Regions from separate parts of the Shewanella frigidimarina NCIMB 400 genome, predicted to be linked through region 2. Evidence: predicted binding sites of a transcription regulator. Region 2 holds the regulator's gene; each other region holds the start of a gene.
The links. The regulator FliA, encoded in region 2, starts transcription of late flagellar genes. The targets are predictions, from matches to a motif close to CTAAAGNTNNNNNNNNNNNNGCCGATA.
Positions count from the first base shown of each region.

Region 1: SFRI_RS03245 (DUF5610 domain-containing protein) is a predicted target of FliA. The motif match lies at 3,880-3,906, and genes of this name have one in related genera.
Region 3: pomA (flagellar motor protein PomA) is a predicted target of FliA. The motif match lies at 4,386-4,412, and genes of this name have one in related genera.

Region 1 covers NC_008345.1:734,285-740,721, forward strand. Annotated here, with positions in the region: gene SFRI_RS03225 (ABCB family ABC transporter ATP-binding protein/permease) at 1-1,171, shown strand, start outside; gene SFRI_RS03230 (hypothetical protein) at 1,455-1,673, shown strand; gene SFRI_RS03235 (hypothetical protein) at 1,908-2,099, opposite strand; gene SFRI_RS03240 (FMN-binding glutamate synthase family protein) at 2,248-3,735, opposite strand; gene SFRI_RS03245 (DUF5610 domain-containing protein) at 3,942-4,559, shown strand; gene SFRI_RS03250 (ferredoxin--NADP reductase) at 4,703-5,452, shown strand; gene SFRI_RS03255 (Fe(3+) ABC transporter substrate-binding protein) at 5,669-6,437, shown strand, end outside.
Region 2 covers NC_008345.1:1,408,131-1,414,567, forward strand. Annotated here, with positions in the region: gene flhF (flagellar biosynthesis GTPase FlhF) at 1-695, shown strand, start outside; gene SFRI_RS06175 (MinD/ParA family protein) at 700-1,581, shown strand; gene SFRI_RS06180 (RNA polymerase sigma factor FliA) at 1,574-2,293, shown strand; gene cheY (chemotaxis response regulator CheY) at 2,338-2,721, shown strand; gene SFRI_RS06190 (protein phosphatase CheZ) at 2,735-3,472, shown strand; gene SFRI_RS06195 (chemotaxis protein CheA) at 3,488-5,698, shown strand; gene SFRI_RS06200 (protein-glutamate methylesterase/protein-glutamine glutaminase) at 5,729-6,437, shown strand, end outside.
Region 3 covers NC_008345.1:3,351,540-3,357,976, reverse strand. Annotated here, with positions in the region: gene nadK (NAD(+) kinase) at 1-258, opposite strand, end outside; gene grpE (nucleotide exchange factor GrpE) at 422-1,027, shown strand; gene dxs (1-deoxy-D-xylulose-5-phosphate synthase) at 1,210-3,075, opposite strand; gene ispA ((2E,6E)-farnesyl diphosphate synthase) at 3,098-3,979, opposite strand; gene xseB (exodeoxyribonuclease VII small subunit) at 4,019-4,255, opposite strand; gene pomA (flagellar motor protein PomA) at 4,595-5,362, shown strand; gene SFRI_RS14415 (flagellar motor protein MotB) at 5,366-6,292, shown strand.

The DNA of each region.
Region 1 (6,437 bases), 670 kb from region 2:
AGCTGACTCGCTAGCTAATACTCGTTCAATCGATAGTTTGTTAAATTATGAAACTGTAAAATATTTTAACAATGAAGAATTTGAGTCACAACGATATGATTCTGCACTTGAACAATGGGAAGTGGCAAAGCGGAAAAACCGCTTATCATTGTTTGCTCTTAACGGTGGTCAGGCATTAATTATTGCTGTTGCTATGACGGCGATGATGGGGCTGGCTGCTTATGAAGTGAGCCAAGGCTCGATGACAATTGGTGACTTTGTCCTCATTAATGCTTTTATGATGCAGCTGTTTATTCCATTAAATTTTTTAGGCTTTGTTTACCGCGAAATCCGTGGAGCATTAGCTAACATTGAACGTATGTTTGATATTTTAGCCAAACAACCACAAGTGTTAGACCATGTCGATGCAATTGAAGCCAGTCCCACTGTCGGAGCGATAAAATTCACCGATGTAAGCTTTCATTACGATCAACGCGCTATTTTAAACAGTGTCAGTTTTGATGTGCCAGCAGGGAAAAAAATTGCCGTAGTGGGCGACAGTGGCGCAGGTAAATCAACAATCATTAAATTGTTATTTCGCTTTTATGATGTTGACCGTGGGTCTATCACTATTGATGGTATTGATGTGCGTCAGCTTAGCCAACAGGCCTTAAGAAGATCTATCGCAGTGGTACCGCAAGATACCGTCTTATTTAATGATTCTATATATGAAAATATTAGGTATGGTCGCTCAGATGCGACTCACGATGAGATTATCGCGGCGATTAAGTTGGCTCATTTGAGCGACTTTATTGAATCATTGCCAGATAAAGGTAATACCAAGGTCGGTGAGCGAGGATTAAAGCTCTCTGGCGGCGAAAAGCAACGTGTTGCTATTGCTAGAGCGGTGTTGAAAGGTGCACCTATTTTAGTGTTTGATGAAGCCACATCGTCATTAGATTCACGCTCTGAGCAAGCCATTTTGAGTGCTTTGCGAGATGCAGCAAAAGGTCATACAAGTTTAGTGGTAGCCCATCGTTTATCGACCATTATTGATGCAGACCAAATAGTCGTATTGAGTAAAGGTAAGATTGTTGAGCATGGAACACATGCCAGTTTGTTAGCTCAACAAGGGCTTTATGCTCGGCTTTGGCATATTCAACATGAACAGAAAGATTTGGCGAATGGGTAAGGGTTAAACAATGAATATTGCTACCTGATGTTGTCGGATAAAATACCGTCATCGGTACAAATAAGAACCTATTTATAGCGTAAAAGTTCAATATCTGACTACTTTAACAGCGCTGAATGGTGTTTAAATCGTCTGGTTATATTTAAGGCTAATGAATTTTTTGACGACAGTGATCAACGCAGTTAATCTATAGCCTAACTTGTGGGTTATTTATTCCGGATAACTATATTTTTCAATCAATTGGATTTTATTAAAGGTGCGAATTCGTGTATGGAGGTGACTTGTGCATAATATTGCGTTAATTGCGGCGCTAGAAGGCACCCGACATCAAGTGACAACTGATTGGTTTGCTATTATGGCAATGCTTAAAACACGTAGCATGTCTGATGATGCTATTAACATTGTTTATAACGACTTGTGTGCTGGCTTAAGGGTAACAACTCGTGGGCTCACTTTAGCTAAGTCTATGAACAACGACCTCGATAAAAATATTATTAAATAAAGTGATGGTCCGCAGAACATTCTTTTCTAGTTTAAATCGGTTTAATTAACTCATGCTGGGTCATAGATTTGCATAATTTGTAGATAAAGTGATATCAACGGATTATTTTGAAATGTTCAATTGATTTTAACCGCTATTATTTGGCTGGTTTATGTTATCAAATACTTGGAAGAAGATAGGAATTATATTGAGTTGATTCAGTTGTGACGAGTGCTGCTACTAATTATCAAAAGCTTACTTTTTCTGCCAACCAATACACACCATTTTTATGAGTGCTGCTGGAGACGGATCTAGTGTTAAGCGCTTAATTCTACCTTGTTCAAAACACACAAATTCACCTTCGATTTCTGTCATTCGATTACAGTTTTTACAGCTTAAACTTAAGCTTTTGACATTTAGATCTACTGCATTCGTTTTTATGTTCAACGCGAAATCCTCTGAATTGGTGCCTCTTTAAAATCACATTAAGGCTACTTACTGTGATCGATATCAAAGTATATTGTACACGTTTTCTTAACTTCGGCAAAGTAATCCGCTAGGGGCCCCTGTTATTTACTGTGATTGATGGTCTACTTTATTGCATGTGTCGGTAATGTTTATCGAGAGTTACAGCTACACCTGTGGATTGTACTATTCGGGCATGATGGCGGGTTAAGTATCTCGGGTCGGTTACACCACATGAATGTGCGATCATGGTTAAATCGTAATGTAAGAAATGATTGTAGTTTGCGACTCGTGCAGATTTATCTTTTGGATCTAAGCCTTTTTGCAATCGTATATTATGAGTGGTTATACCGGTTGGGCAGGTGTCTCGGTTGCACTGTAGCGATTGAATACAACCTAAGGCAAACATGTTTCCGCGAGCTGAGGCGATAAAGTCGGCGCCAGTGGCTAATGCCCATGCCACGTATGACGGCATGATCATTTTACCGGTCGCAATAACCTTAATGCGTTGTTTAAAGCTGCGTTCATTCAGTAAATCAACCAGTAACGGTAAACTTTGGCGCAGTGGTAAGCCGACATTATCCATTAAAGCTTGGGGGGCTGCGCCCGTACCACCATCGGAACTGTCTAAGGTAAAAAAGTCTGGCGCATATTCAATACCACGACGTTCAATTTCATCGAGGAATTCAGTAACCCAAGACATATCACCTAATACCGCTTTAATACCGGTTGGTTTTCCGGTGATATCTCTTACTTGATTGATCATATCGATAATGTCAGCAACATTATGTAATTCAATATGGCCATTGGGGCTTATGGAGTCTTGCCCTGCTGGAATACCGCGAATGGTTGCTATTTCTTCGGTGACTTTTATCGCCGGTAAAATGCCTCCTTTTCCAGGCTTCGCACCTTGGCTTAATTTAATTTCAAACATTTTTACTTCAGAATGAGCGGCAATATCGGTCAGCTTTTGTGGATCTAAATGACCATGCTCGTTACGCACTCCGTATTTAGCGGTACCTATCTGAAAAACTAAATCACAATGTCCTTTGAGATGATAAGGGCTTAACCCACCCTCACCAGTATTGAGCCAACAACCTGCTTTTGCTGCGCCATGGGATAGTGCTGTAACGGCTGGACGAGACAAGGCTCCAAAGCTCATTGCCGAGATATGGCAAATTTTATCAGTTGTGTAAGGGTGTTTACATTCAGGACCAATGGTTACTGCGATGGTTTGGTGAGTGTCATGATCACTGACGGGGAATGCTGAGTTCATGAACATTACCGCGCCCGGTTTATCCAGAACTTGTGTCGACCCAAACGCAATTGTTCGGTCAACATTTTTAGCTGCGCGATATACCCAACTGCGTTCGGCTCGATTAAACGGCAGTTCTTCGCGATCTTGAGAAAAAAAGTATTGTCTAAAAAACTCACCTTGTTTTTCAAATATATATCGAAAACGACCGATAACAGGATAGTTGTGTCGTATGGCTTGTTTTGTTTGCAGTTTGTCAGCGATAAACATGTAAATTACAGCGATCAATAATAACCAAAATAACACTAAGAAAAGACCGGAAAAAATATCTATTCCCCACATAAACCAATGTTGTTGCGGCATGTTGTTATTCCTATCTGGCTTTTAATCTGATTACCATATTAGCAGATGTTCATTTGGGCAAGTTAAATTGATGATGTTAATCAACAAGCTATTCTTTAGTAAACGTAATATAAATAAATTTTTCTTAATTGTTTTAATGTATGGCTTTAGAAATGTGTATTTTGGTCGATAATTAAGCTATCGGTCATTGTATGTGAGCTAATATCATGGAAATTAAACAATCAAATAGCAGTAATGCGAGTCCACTGCGTGACAATAAAACAGTCAATACACCGCAAACTTCATCAACCCACCAAGCTGAAAAAAATACGCCGGTTGAGTCTAAGTTAACCAGCAATCAGCTAAGTCGACAAATGATGAATAATTCGATTTTAGCGGCGCAAGAAGAGGTCAGTATTGCTGCGGGTGATAAGTCTATGGCATTACTTTATCGTGCCGCGATTGAAGCCATTAATGAAGAGCTTGCGCCAACGCTAGGGGAGAACTCAGTCCAAAAGAGTATTGAAAGTGGAGTGGATTACTCTCCTGAAGCGACTGCCGATCGTATTGTCAGCTTTGCCACAAATTTTTTCTCGACACATCAGCAACAAAATAAATCCATGGGATTTGATGAGCAAGTTAGCAGTTTTATGGTGAAAATTGGCGATGCTATTGATCAAGGTTTTAAAGAGGCTAGCGATATCTTATCTGGGCTAAAAGTCTTAGACGGTGATATTGCTGCTGGTGTTGATCAAACCTATGAACTCATACAACAAAAACTTGCTCAGTTTCAGCAAGACCGCCTAGATGCTAATTCAGCAAAGCAAGATTCATCAACTACGTAAACTTAGCTCTGTTCTTTTTAAGCGAATTAATAGCGTTAGATTATTCGCTATAGATATAAATCTGGAAGGCTTTTAATTAAGCAAATATCTGTATAGATTGGTATTATAGTAGATACATAGGCCAGTCTAAAAGGAACAAAGTCATGTGGATTACCGGTACCGTGCTAAAACGCATTGATTGGAATGATAAATTATTCTCGTTGCGTATCAAAGCCGATGTCGAACCTTTTATCGCAGGTCAGTTTATTAAGCTTAGCCAAATGCGTGATGATAAACGTGTCGCGCGGGCGTATTCGCTTGTCAATCCACCAGGGACTGATTATGTCGAAGTGCTGGCTGTTGCGGTAGAGGATGGTCAGTTATCGCCAGATCTAAAAGCATTAAGCCCTGGTGATACCATTCAAGTCACGCCTAAAGCGACCGGTTTTATGACTTTAGATGAAGTGCCTAAAGGGGCATTGCAAGGCAAGCACTTATGGCTGTTAGCGACAGGCACTGCAGTGGGTCCATTTATCTCTATGCTTGCAACCGATGAGCCATGGCAACGCTTTGAAAAAGTCGTGTTAGTTTATGGTGTAAGGCTTGGTGAAGATTTAGCTTATTTAGAAACGATTAAACAGTTTATTAGCCAACATCCTCTTCAGTTTGTGTTTATTCCAATTGTGACCCGTGAAGATTATCCCGAAGGCTTATCATGTCGCATTCCTGATGGTATTAGCAGCGGATTAATTGAACAGAAAGCAGGCTTAGGGATTAATGCAGAACATTCTCAAGTGATGATTTGTGGTAACCCTGGAATGATAAGTGATGCGCAAACCGCTTTGGTTGAAAAAGGCTTAGCAAAAAATCTTCGACGAGCGCCAGGGCAAATTACGGTCGAAAAATACTGGTAACACTTTGGTCAATCTATAGTTCCATGATAGTGGCTTAAGCTTGCCATATTGCCATACAGCATGACGATTTGATGTTTTAGCTTTGGCAACTTAACTGTTGAGAGTGAAACAGCGCTTGCTCCTTTTGGTATGATCACTTACTCTATTGCAATTGATAACCATTATCAATTACGCCGGTTGTGGCGGAATATTGATTCAGTTAGGGAGAGTTGATTAATGAAATTGTTAAAAAGTGTCGCATTATTAGGGTTGGCTTGTGTTGCTTCTTCTGTGAGTGCCGCAGAGGCATTAACGGTTTATTCTTACCGCCAAGCTTTCCTGATTGAGCCTATTCTAGAAAAGTTTACCGAACAAAGTGGTGTCGACGTAAATGTTGTTTTTGCTAAAGATGGTATCGCAGAACGTATGGTGCGCGAAGGCCGCCTATCTCCCGCAGACGTGGTATTAACATCTGATTTCTCTCGCTTAATGGAATTAGTGGAAAAGGATCTTATTTCTCCCGTCGACAGTGCGGTGATTGATAGTAATATTCCAGCTCAATATCGGTCACAACAGAACAATTGGTATGCGCTGACAATGCGCGTTCGTAACCTGTATTCTTCTAAAGATCGTAGCGGTAAAATTGACATCGATTACGAAGACTTAGCCTCAGCAGAATACAAAGGTAAAATTTGTACTCGCAGTGGCAAACACCCTTATAACGTCGCATTAGTGGCGTCGATGATTGCTCATGACGGTGAGGCGAAAACTAAAACCTGGTTAGAAGGGGTAAAAGCCAATCTAGCCCGTAAGCCTCAAGGTAATGATCGTGATCAAGTGTTAGCAGTTAAAGAGGGCATGTGTGACATTGCTATCGGTAACAGCTACTACTATGGCAACATGCTGATGGATAAAAATCAGAAAAGCTGGGCAGAAGCGGTTGAAATTAACTTCCCTAATCAACATAACCGTGGTGCTCATGTAAACGTATCAGGTATGGCATTAG
Region 2 (6,437 bases):
ATTTACTCGATAATCAAGGCGATGACATTGTCAAACGCGGTGGTGTTGTGGCGTTTGTTGGTCCAACTGGTGTCGGTAAAACAACTTCTTTAGCTAAGATAGCCGCTCGATTTGCCGCCCATCATGGCCCAGAACAGGTAGCATTGATTACCACTGACCATTATCGTATTGGTGCCTATGAGCAATTAGCGACTTATGGCAAAATAATGGGCTGTCCGGTTAAGCAAGCACATGATTTAACCGAATTAGAACAAATTTTATATCAATTTAGAAATCGTAAGTTAGTATTAATTGATACGGCAGGTATGGGGCAGCGTGATATGCGCTTATATCAGCAATTGGATAATTTAACAGCAAATAGTAGGATCCCAATACGGAGCTATTTAGTCTTATCAGCGACTGGCCAACGTCGTGTGTTACAAGATGCTGTAGAACATTTTAAACGAATTCCATTAGCCGGTGCGATTTTAACAAAGTTAGATGAATCGGTATCAATTGCAGGTGCATTGAGCGTATTGATTCAAAATGAGTTACCATTGAGCTATGTTACTGACGGTCAACGTGTTCCTGAGGACATGAAAGTGGCAGATACGTTAGAGTTGGCTAAGAAAGCTCTCGCGGCGTTAAATGAAACAGAACAACAATCGTCACAAGACACAGTGTGGTCTAATGACACAGCCTATGCATTTGAGTAAAGATATGACTCGGGATCAAGCAAGTGGTTTACGTATGATGAATCAACCAAATAACGATAAAGTTAAAGTAATTGCCGTATCCGGTGGTAAAGGCGGAGTGGGCAAAACCAGTGTGTCAATTAATACTGCGGTAGCACTAGCTGAAAAAGGCAAACGCGTATTAGTGCTTGATGCCGATTTAGGTTTAGCCAACGTCGATGTCATGCTTGGGATACGTGCTGAGAAAAATTTATCTCATGTTTTGTCTGGAGATGCCGAATTAGATGACATCATTGTACGCGGACCTAAAGGTATTGGTATTGTTCCTGCCACATCTGGTTCTCAAGCGATGGTTGAGTTATCGCCAGCACAACACGCTGGACTTATCCGTGCATTTAGTGAAATGCGTACTCAGTTCGACATTTTAATTGTAGACACTGCCGCGGGTATTTCAGACATGGTGCTGAGTTTTTCTCGTGCATCACAGGATGTATTGATTGTCGTTTGCGACGAACCAACATCAATTACTGATGCTTATGCGCTAATTAAAATATTAAGTCGTGAACATGGTGTGTTCCACTTCAAAATTGTGGCAAATATGGTTCGTAGTCTTCGAGAAGGTATGGAATTATTTGCTAAACTCAGTAAAGTGACTGATAGATTTTTAGATGTTGCTTTAGAATTAGTGGCAACAATACCATTTGATGAAAATTTACGTAAAGCTGTTCGTAAGCAAAAGTTAGTTGTTGAAGCGTATCCTAAGTCTCCTTCAGCTATTGCTTATCATGGATTAGCCAACAAAATTATGACTTGGCCAGTTCCACAACAGCCTGGTGGTCATTTAGAATTTTTTGTTGAACGTCTTGTACAACGTAAACCGATACAAGAAGGAAGAACGAGTGAATAAAGCCGCAGCGTATACTCAGTTCGATAACAAAACGTCTATTGTTGAACAGTATGCACCGTTGGTAAAAAGAATTGCTCATCATATGCTGGCAAGATTACCAGCATCGGTGCAACTTGATGATTTATTACAAGCAGGGATGATGGGGTTACTTGAGGCCTCTTCTAAATTTGATAATAGTAAAGGGGCTAAGTTTGAAACCTTTGCTGGCATCAGAATTCGTGGTGCAATGATTGATGAAATTCGCCGTGGTGACTGGGTTCCGCGCTCAGTTCATCGTAATAATCGTCTAGTAGCACATGCAATTGATGAATTGGGGCAACTGCTTGGAAGAGATGCCAACGATACAGAAATTGCTGAAAAACTTGATATGTCGCTCGATGAGTACCATCATATCTTAAATGATGTTTCTGTTGGTAAAATCATAGGCATAGAAGATCTTGGTGTTTCGCAAGATGTGTTAATCACAGATAACGAATCACCAGATGAAACCTTTGACTCGCTTGCTGAAATTCAATTCCAATCTGCATTGGTTGAAGCAATTAAGACATTGCCAGAAAGAGATGCATTAGTGTTGTCGTTATATTACGACGAAGCATTAAATTTAAAAGAAATCGGTGCCATCCTTGAAGTTAGCGAATCGCGAGTAAGCCAGATATTAAGTCAGGCAATGCTCAGATTAAAAGCGAAGCTCAAGCATTGGACACAAGAATAATAACTTATCTAGAGCAAACGAGTGTCAGCTCACCGGAGGAAACCTTGGACAAGAATATGAAGATTCTTATTGTTGACGATTTTTCAACAATGAGGCGTATCATTAAGAACTTGTTGCGAGATTTGGGATTTAATAATACCCAAGAAGCAGATGATGGCTCAACAGCCCTACCTATGTTACAAAAAGGCGATTTTGATTTTGTGGTAACAGACTGGAATATGCCTGGAATGCAAGGTATTGACTTACTTAGAGCAATCCGTGCAGATGATTCGTTAAAGCATTTACCTGTGCTAATGGTAACTGCAGAAGCTAAGCGTGAACAGATTATTGCTGCCGCGCAAGCCGGTGTAAATGGTTATGTAGTAAAACCTTTTACCGCAGCTACGTTAAAAGAAAAGTTAGATAAAATCTTTGAACGACTCGCATAAGCAAGGATAAGTCATGCAGGCATCAATATCGGGGTTAATCACCCTCGAACAGGCCCAAGAACTTGTTGAATTGCTTACCTTGAGTCAACAAGATAAAGCCGATGAAATGATCAGAGAGCTTGCTACGCCATTACAGCGTGAGCTTTTTGAAGAAGTCGGTAAGCTAACTCGACAACTCCATAGCGCACTAAAAGATTTTCAAGTTGATAACCGTTTATCTGAATTAGCTAATACTGAAATACCAGATGCTAAAGAAAGATTGAACTATGTTATCGACATGACAGAACAAGCTGCAAATAAAACTATGGATGCAGTTGAAGAATGTCTGCCTTTGGCCGATACCATCATTAGCAATATACAATCAGTGACGCCAATGTGGGATAAATTGATGCGTCGTGACATTGAAATGGGTGAGTTTAAGTCGCTTTGTCATGATGTTCAGCAGTTTATGTTACATAGTGAAAATGATTCTAATCGTCTTCGCGAGTTATTAAATGAAATTTTGATGGCGCAAGACTTCCAAGATTTGACGGGGCAGATGATCCGTCGAGTGATTGATTTGGTTCGTGAAGTAGAAAGTAATTTGGTCTCAATGCTAACGGTATTCGGTGATCATACTACCGAATCATCGCCAACTATAAACGAAAATAAAATAGAAGCAGAAGGTCCCATCATGCATGCTGAACTGCGTGAAGATGTGGTGACAGGTCAAGATGAAGTAGACGATCTGCTATCAAGTCTGGGTTTCTAATTAGGAGTCAATTTAATGTCTTTTGATGTTGATGAAGAGATACTCCAGGACTTTTTAATTGAAGCTGGCGAGATTTTAGAGCTTCTACAGGAGCAGCTAGTTGCTCTTGAAAATAATCCTGATGACAGTGATTTACTTAATGCTATTTTCCGTGGATTCCATACCGTTAAAGGTGGGGCTGGTTTTTTAAGTCTAAAACCGATGGTTGACGTATGTCATGAAGCAGAAAACACGTTCGATTTATTACGCACCGGTAAACGTGGCGTAAATGCAGAATTAATGGATATTATTTTGCAAGCGGTCGACGCCATTAATTCCATGTTTGCTCAAACTCAACAGGGAGAATCACAAGACCCTGCTGATTCTGCATTACTTGCTAAACTCAAATTATTAAGTTCGGGTGCACCATTACCTTCAGAAATGTCGGCGGATGAACCGGAACCAATTGAAAATATTGTTGAATTTAGTGAGCCTGAATACGTCGAAGATATCAGTATTCCATCAACGGAAATGTCTGACACTGGCAGTATTGATGACATTGATGAGTCAGAATTTGAAGCGTTGCTTGATGCCTTACATGGTCCGGGTAAAAGTCCTGTTGCAGCTAAACCTTCTGAAGTAAAAAAAGACAATATTGACTCAAAGCCTGCTACAACAATTGGTAGCGATGAAATTACTGATGATGAATTTGAAGCATTATTAGATGAATTACATGGCTCTGGTTCATTCGAAGCTAAAACCAAACCTGTTGCTCCATCTAAGCCCGCTGCAAAGCCTATTGTTGAACCCTTGGTTGATTCTGATGAAATCACAGACGATGAATTTGAACGTCTTTTAGATGAATTACATGGTAAAGGTACTGCGCCAGTCGCTAAATCGCAAACGCCTCCTCCAGCTCAACCTACTAAAGCCGTCGCACCTCCACAAGCAGCAAAAACGAGTCCAGCCCCTACAGCTAAACCAGTAGCGACATCAGCCCCGGCTGTTGCTTCAAAGGTTGAGCCAGTAAAAGATAAAACGCCTGCAAAAGCGGCGTCTGTCCCACAAGGCGAAACAACAGTTCGTGTTGATACTGCTCGTTTAGATCAAATCATGAATATGGTCGGTGAGTTAGTTTTAGTGCGTAACCGATTGGTTAGTTTAGGCATTAATCGTGAAGACGAAGAAATGTCCAAGGCGCTTGCAAACCTAGATTTGGTTACGGCTGATTTACAAGGTGCGGTGATGAAAACCCGCATGCAACCGATTAAGAAAGTTTTTGGTCGTTTCCCGCGTGTTGTTCGCGATTTAGCTCGTACCTTAAATAAAGAAATTGATTTAATCATGATTGGTGAAGACACCGATCTTGATAAAAACTTAGTTGAGGCATTAGCCGATCCTTTAGTCCACTTGGTTCGTAACTCAGTTGATCACGGTATCGAAATGCCGATTACTCGTGAAGCGAGTGGTAAATCTCGAACCGGTACAATTACCTTATCGGCTAGCCAAGAAGGCGACCATATCCTGCTTAAAATTGAGGATGATGGCGCGGGAATGGATCCTGAGAAACTAAAACAAATCGCGATAAGTCGTGGTGTGCTTGATGAAGATGCCGCCTCGAGAATGACCGATAACGAAGCTTATAACTTGATTTTTGCCCCAGGATTTTCAACCAAAGTTGAAATTTCAGATATTTCAGGACGTGGAGTGGGTATGGATGTGGTGAAAACCCGCATCAACCAACTAAACGGTACTGTTTATATTGATTCTATGAAAGGTAAGGGCACGGTTCTCGAAATTAAAGTGCCATTAACCTTGGCTATTATGCCGACATTGATGGTTGATGTGTCTAATCAAGTTTTTGCACTACCATTATCGAGTGTGAATGAAATCTTTAATTTAGATTTAACAAAAACCAATATAGTAGACGGTCAATTGACGGTAATTTTCCGTAATAAGGCCGTGCCATTATTCTACCTAGAACATTGGCTGCACAGTAAAAAATCAACATTTAAACATGGCGATAAAAAGCATGGTCATGTGGTTATTGTTCAGCTTGGCACGATGCAAATTGGTTTTGTTGTTGATGCATTGATAGGCCAAGAAGAAGTTGTCATTAAACCGCTTGGCAGTATGTTACAAGGAACTCCAGGAATGGCGGGTGCGACTATTACATCCGATGGTGGTATTGCACTGATTTTAGATGTGCCAGGACTACTAAAACATTACGCTAAAAGCAAAAAATAAGAATAAAAGTTCCATTATTTAAGGAATTAAATGGCCATAAAAGTACTAGTTGTAGATGATTCTAGCTTTTTTCGACGTCGAGTCAGTGAGATTGTCAATCAAGATCCTGATCTCGAAGTCGTCGCAGTTGCCGTTAACGGCAAAGAAGCTGTTGAAATGGCTGCAAAATTAAAGCCTCAAGTCATTACGATGGATATTGAAATGCCTGTGATGGACGGTATAACTGCTGTCCGTGAAATTATGGCTAATAATCCTACACCTATTTTGATGTTTTCATCATTAACTCATGATGGTGCTAAAGCGACACTTGATGCGTTAGAAGCCGGCGCATTAGATTTTTTGCCAAAACGTTTTGAAGATATAGCAACGAATAAAGACGATGCGATTCTTTTGTTACAGCAACGAATTAAAGCGTTAGGTCGACGTAGGATGTATCGGTCAAGTTCGTTAACACCGACTTCAACAATAGAATCTCGTCGTTCAACGATTGCTGCTCCAGAGACAAATACGCCTCGCCGCCCGTTAAGTAGTCGTTTGGCTTCCACAACAACGCCAGTAGCGACTCGTTCCAGTTTATCAACAACCTCGGCAGATCGTCATAGCGCTAATCCGACAACGTCTTCAATATCATCTATTCGGGCCAGTGGTAAGCAATATAAATTGTTACTCATTGGAACTTCAACTGGTGGACCAGTAGCATTACAGAAAGTATTAACTGCATTTCCAGCAAATTATCCTC
Region 3 (6,437 bases), 1.9 Mb from region 2:
ATTGAAACGAGCCAATACTCGGGCTGCACCTAGCATATTGCCATCACCACCCACTACGATGGCTAAGTCACAATGCTCACCCATTTCAAGTAGGTCCATTGAGCACACATCTGCTCCTAGCTCTGCAGAGACACGTCCTTCAACGATCACCTTAAAGCCCTGCATGCTTAACCAATGATGCAAACGAGTTAACGTGAGGTTAGTCCCTTGATGATGTGGTTTACCGATGAGACCGATAGTCTGGAACATTTTAGTCATATTCGAGTTTGTTATGCCTTTAGGCCTTGAAACATAAGAATTGATCCCCATAATATACTCAAACTTATTAAAAGTGTGAGATTTGCTGTTAAATTATCAGTAAATGGCCACTTTATTTATTGTCGTAGAATACGAAATAACGCATTTTTTAGCTGGAGTGAAAATGAGCAACGAATCGAACAACACATCGCAAGATCAAGTGGAAGAAGCGGTAACTCCTGAAATCGTAGTTGATGAGGCAAGTTTGATGGATGAATTAACCCAAGCAAATTTTCGAATTGAAGAACTAGAGCAACTATTGGCTGAGTCTGAAACTGCGTTAGCTGAGCGTAAAGATGTTGAAATGCGCGCAGCGGCAGAAACACAGAACATTCGTACTCGCGCGGCAAAAGATGTCGAGCAAGCACGTAAGTTTGCCTTGGAAAAGTTTGCTAACGAACTATTACCTGTAATCGATAATATGGAACGCGCCTTACAGGGAACTAACCCTGAAGATGAAGCGACTAAAGCGATTTATGAGGGTGTCGAATTGACCATGAAAGGCTTTTTAACTTCGGTTGAGAAGTTTGGTGTGACTCAAGTTAATCCACAAGGCCAAGCATTTAACCCTGAACATCATCAAGCTATTGGCATGCAGCCAAGTGCTGAGTATCCTGCGAACACTGTGATGATGGTAATGCAAAAAGGTTATTTATTGAATGACCGCTTACTGCGTCCAGCGATGGTGATGGTATCTCAAGGCGGTGGCAGTGTGGATGTTGAAGCTTAACGATAACGTTAATCTCAATACTCGCTTGTTGACTCTAGCGTTGTAGTCAATAGCATTGTAGTGCTATTGACATAGTGTTATTCATCTAGTTATCGACACTATGATAACTAGAACGTTAGCCACAAAAAAGGACTGAATTTTCAGTCCTTTTTTGATCATCTGCTAGTAGGAATAGCTAAATATTAAGCCATAAAGGCTTGGATTTGCGCCAAAATACCCTGGGCATCAAGTTGCAACTCTGCGGTGATTTCATCAGGTGCACCGTGTTTAATAAACTCATCAGGTAAACCAATCTGTAACACAGGTTTCACAATCCGCATTTTGTGTAATGCTTCAATCACTCCTGAGCCTGCACCGCCCATAATCGCGTTTTCTTCAACGGTAACGATAACATCATGGCTATTGGCAAGTTGTTCAAGCAAGCCTAAATCTAGTGGCTTAACAAAGCGCATATCGGCAATGGTTGCATCCAGTTTTTCAGCTGCATCGGTAGCAGCCTCTAGTGTGGTACCAAAGTTTACAATGGCAATTTTTTGACCTTGACGGGTTAACACCCCTTTACCAATGGGTATCATCGTCATGGTGTCAATTTGTTCTGCCCCTGTAGCAAAACCACGAGGGTAACGTACTGCAGTCGGCCCATCTTGATAGCAATAACCGGTATAGAGCATTTGGCGACATTCATTTTCATCTGATGGCGCCATAATAATCATATTCGGAATACAGCGCATAAAGCTTAAATCGAATGCACCTTGATGAGTTGGGCCATCTGCACCAACAATGCCACCACGGTCAATGGCGAATAATACTGGTAAACGTTGTAAAGCCACATCATGGATAAGTTGATCGTATCCGCGCTGTAAAAAAGTTGAATAAATAGCGACTACAGGCTTTAGTCCTGCACAGGCAAAACCTGCTGCTAATGTAACTGCATGCTGTTCGGCAATGGCAGCATCAAAATATTGGCTTGGGAATCGTTGTGAAAATTCAACCATACCTGAGCCTTCACGCATAGCGGGCGTAATAGCGACTAACTTGTCGTCTGTTGCGGCCATGTCGCATAACCATTTACCAAATACTTGTGAAAACGTAGGCAAACCTGGTTTAGTTGTCGGTTTCTTAAACTGGCTGGGATCAAACTTAGGCACCGCGTGCCAACCGATAGGATCTTTTTCAGCAGGTTCGTAACCACGACCTTTTTTGGTCATGATATGCAGTATCTGTGGACCCTTGAGGTTGCGCATATTACGCATGGTTTCAACGAGCGAATCAACATCATGGCCATCTATTGGGCCAATATAATTAAACCCTAACTCTTCAAAAAGCGTTGCAGGTACAACCATGCCTTTAAGGTGTTCTTCAGTACGCTTAGCCATTTCTTTAATGACAGGCATCCCTTTAAGGACCTTTTTACTGTTTTCTCGAATGGTGGTATAAAAACGACCTGACATCAGTTGCGCCAAATGATTATTCAGTGCGCCAACATTTTCAGAAATCGACATTTCATTGTCATTCAGTACCACGAGCATATCATTGTGCAAGTCGCCAGCATGATTGAGGGCTTCAAATACCATTCCCCCTGTCATGGCACCATCACCAATCACAGCAACCACTTTTCGACCAACACCTTCTTTCCCTGCCGCAATCGCCATGCCTAATGCGGCACTAACAGAGGTACCAGAGTGACCCACGCTAAACGTATCGTATGGGCTTTCTTCACGCCATGGGAAAGGATGTAAGCCATTCTTTTGTCGAATGGTGTGCATCTGTTCACGACGATCGGTAAGGATTTTATGTGGATAAGCTTGATGCCCTACATCCCAAACTAACTGATCAAAAGGGGTATTGTAGACATAATGAAGTGCCACAGTTAATTCAACTGTGCCTAGGCCAGAAGCAAAATGTCCGCTAGAAATAGCAACAGACTGAAGTAAGAACTGTCTGAGTTCATCAGACACTTGTGGAAGTAAACCTTGAGGTAACTTCCTTAATTCTTCTGGTGTATTAGCTTTCGCTAGTACTGGAAATTTAGAAATATCGAAGCTCATAGCGAGATTGTCTGACTCTTTATTATAATCTTCGCTCAATAATGTAGTGGGCGAAGTCTGCAATTAACTGGCTATTGTATGGTAATTTAGTCAGCGCTGATAGTGCATCTTGTATTAGTTGTTCTGCACAGGCTTTGGCACCATCGAGACCTAATAGTTTCGGGAAAGTGCTTTTATTCGATTGCTGATCGCTGCCTTGTGGTTTGCCTAGCTCTTCGGTGCTAGCGGTAATATCTAAAATATCATCTTGCACTTGAAAAGCTAGCCCAAGCGTATGGGCATATTTCATCATTAATTTGTAATGCTCATCGGGTACGTCAGCAGCAATTAAGGCAAGCTCAACCGCACAACTGATTAACGCTCCGGTTTTTTTATTATGTAATTCGGTTAATCGGTCTAAATTTATACTGTGATCTGTAGCACTCAAATCAATCGCTTGCCCACCGCACATACCCTGATAGCCTGATGCTTTCGCGAGTACTCTGACCATCGCCAGTTGTTGCTTCGGATGTAAGTCATTACAAGGGGCTGTGATAATTTCAAAAGCCAATGTTTGCAATGCATCACCGGCTAAAATAGCGGTGGCTTCGTCAAATGCAATATGCACAGTAGGTTGGCCACGACGAAGAGCATCGTTATCCATTGCCGGTAAGTCATCGTGTATTAACGAATAGGCATGAATACACTCAATGGCAGCAGCGGCTTTATCAAGTGCATTAATGTTAACGCCTAACATGTCACCTACACTGTAGACCAAAAATGGTCTTATGCGTTTCCCGCCCAATAGCGCGCCATGCAGCATCGCTGCTTTTAAATCTGGTGCAGCGTCATCGAGCAGCGTTAAATGTTGGTTAAGAATTCCATTAACGCGATTTTGGTATGTTGTTATTGCTTCAGCTAACACGTATCAATACCTATTATTCAATACACACTATGTTGACGATTATTCACTTTCTACAGTGAACGACGCTAATTCGGCATCATCTTCATTTAATAAGATAGAGACTTTTTGCTGTGCTTGCTCAAGTTTGGCTTGGCTTTGACGAACTAACTTAATGCCGCGCTCAAACTGTTTAAGTGCATCATCCAGCGACACTTCACCTTGCTCCAAATGAGCAACAATGGTTTCAAGTTCAGTTAATGATTGTTCAAAACTGAGATTTTCAGGTTTTTTAGCCACGAGTTATATTCCTTTCATTCAGCGTGTGACAAGGTATATCAGCCCAGCGTATCGGTCAAATACAGTCGCTGGTTATTTGCTCAACAGCACGCTTTGTTATTGAATTTTGTTTAGAATGTACAAAAACAAGCTAAACTTGAGCCAAGTTTGTCCGATAACAAGTCATGATTTAACATTACTAGCGAAAAATAGTATTGAAACTTTTGCTGTAATACATAACGATGGGCATTGTTATCAACACAAAATGCTGACGGATTATTCGGGTCGTATAACGTGCGCTAACAGCACGGTGGAAGTAGCACAAATAAGCAGCGTAATGACTGCGATTGAGGAGAGGTTGTGGATTTAGCTACCCTAATAGGTATTATCGGTGCTTTTGCATTTATTATTGGTGCAATGATCACCAGTGGTGGTATCGGATTATTTATCGATGTACCGTCAATTTTGATTGTTGTGGCAGGCTCTTTATTTGTGGTGATGATGAAATTTAACCTAAAGCAATTTTTAGGTGCAATAAAGATTGGTATGAAAGCCTTCATGTTTAAATTAGATAAACCTGAAGACTTGATAGAACAAGCTGTCACCATGGCTGATGCTGCCCGTAAAGGCGGTTTTTTAGCATTAGAAGAAGCGGTTATTACCAACACCTTTATGCAAAAAGCCGTTGATATGTTAGTTGATGGCCATGACGGTGATGTGGTGCGCAACGCATTAGAAAAAGACATTGCATTAACTGAAGAGCGTCACAAAACCGGGGTGGGTATTTTTAAAGCCATGGGCGATGTGGCACCTGCAATGGGCATGATTGGTACTTTGGTTGGTTTAGTGGCGATGCTATCTAACATGGATGACCCCAAATCCATTGGCCCTTCAATGGCAGTGGCATTGTTAACGACTCTCTATGGTGCGGTGATTGCCAACATGATCGCCATCCCGATGGCGGATAAATTATCATTACGAATGAACGAAGAATTGCTTAATCGTAATTTAATTATGGATGCGGTTTTAGCGATTCAAGATGGGCAGAACCCACGAGTTATTGAAGGATTTTTGAAGAATTATTTAGCTGAAAGTCTGCGAAAAATTGATACAACGGACGGAGAGTAACTCATGGCTAAGGCCAAGTGTGATTGTCCACCCGCTGGCGCCCCTATGTGGCTGGCCACATTTGCAGACTTAATGTCGTTGCTGATGTGTTTCTTCGTGTTGTTGCTAGCGTTCTCTGAAATGGACGTGATGAAGTTTAAACAAATTGCTGGCTCTATGAAGTATGCGTTCGGGGTGCAAAATAAAGTTGAAGTGAAAGACATTCCTAAGGGGACGTCTGTTATTGCGCTTGAATTCCGCCCTGGTCGCCCCGATCCCACGCCCATTGAGATCATTAATCAACAAACCAATGAAATGACTCAGCCGACGATAGAATATCAGGCGGGTGAAGAAGACAGTGCTGGTGGTACTCAAAAGCAAAGCGGTGAGCAACGTGGTGGCAATGCAGCCGCAACAGCGCAACAAGAAGCTGAAGCTGTTAAAAAAGACGCAGCCTCTTCGCAAGAAAACATTAATGATCAAGTTAAAAAAATGGCTGAAAAACTCAATGAAGAAATTGTTGATGGTGCCATTGAAATTGAATCTTTAGGCCAACAAATTATTATTCGTATTCGTGAGAAAGGCTCGTTTGCTTCTGGATCAGGTTTTTTACAACCTAAGTTCAAACCGATTGTGCGCTCTATTGGTGAGTTATTAAAAGATGTCCCCGGCATTATTACTGTGTCAGGTCACACTGATGGTGCAGATATCAATAATGAGCTTTACAGCTCAAACTGGGAACTTTCAAGTCAAAGAGCTGTTGCTGTGGCTCATGAGTTAAGAAGAGTCTCTGGTTTTGATGAATCCAGGATGAAAGTAGTTGGAGAGGCATCTAACCGACCATTAGTCGCCAATGATTCCAATGAAAATCAAGCTCGGAACCGTCGTGTAGAAATCTCTATCGAGCAAGGTAAAGCTAAAGAGTCGAATGAAATAATAGTGACTAAATAGTTTGCCATCAAATGTTAAGCGCAATCTCTGTAGATTAACGAGGTTGCGTTTTTTTGTTCTAGCAATATGGTTTTTAGTCATAAAATGGCTTTTAACTATCGCTATTCACAAGCCGAACACTATCAACTATGTCTCGAGCTATGAC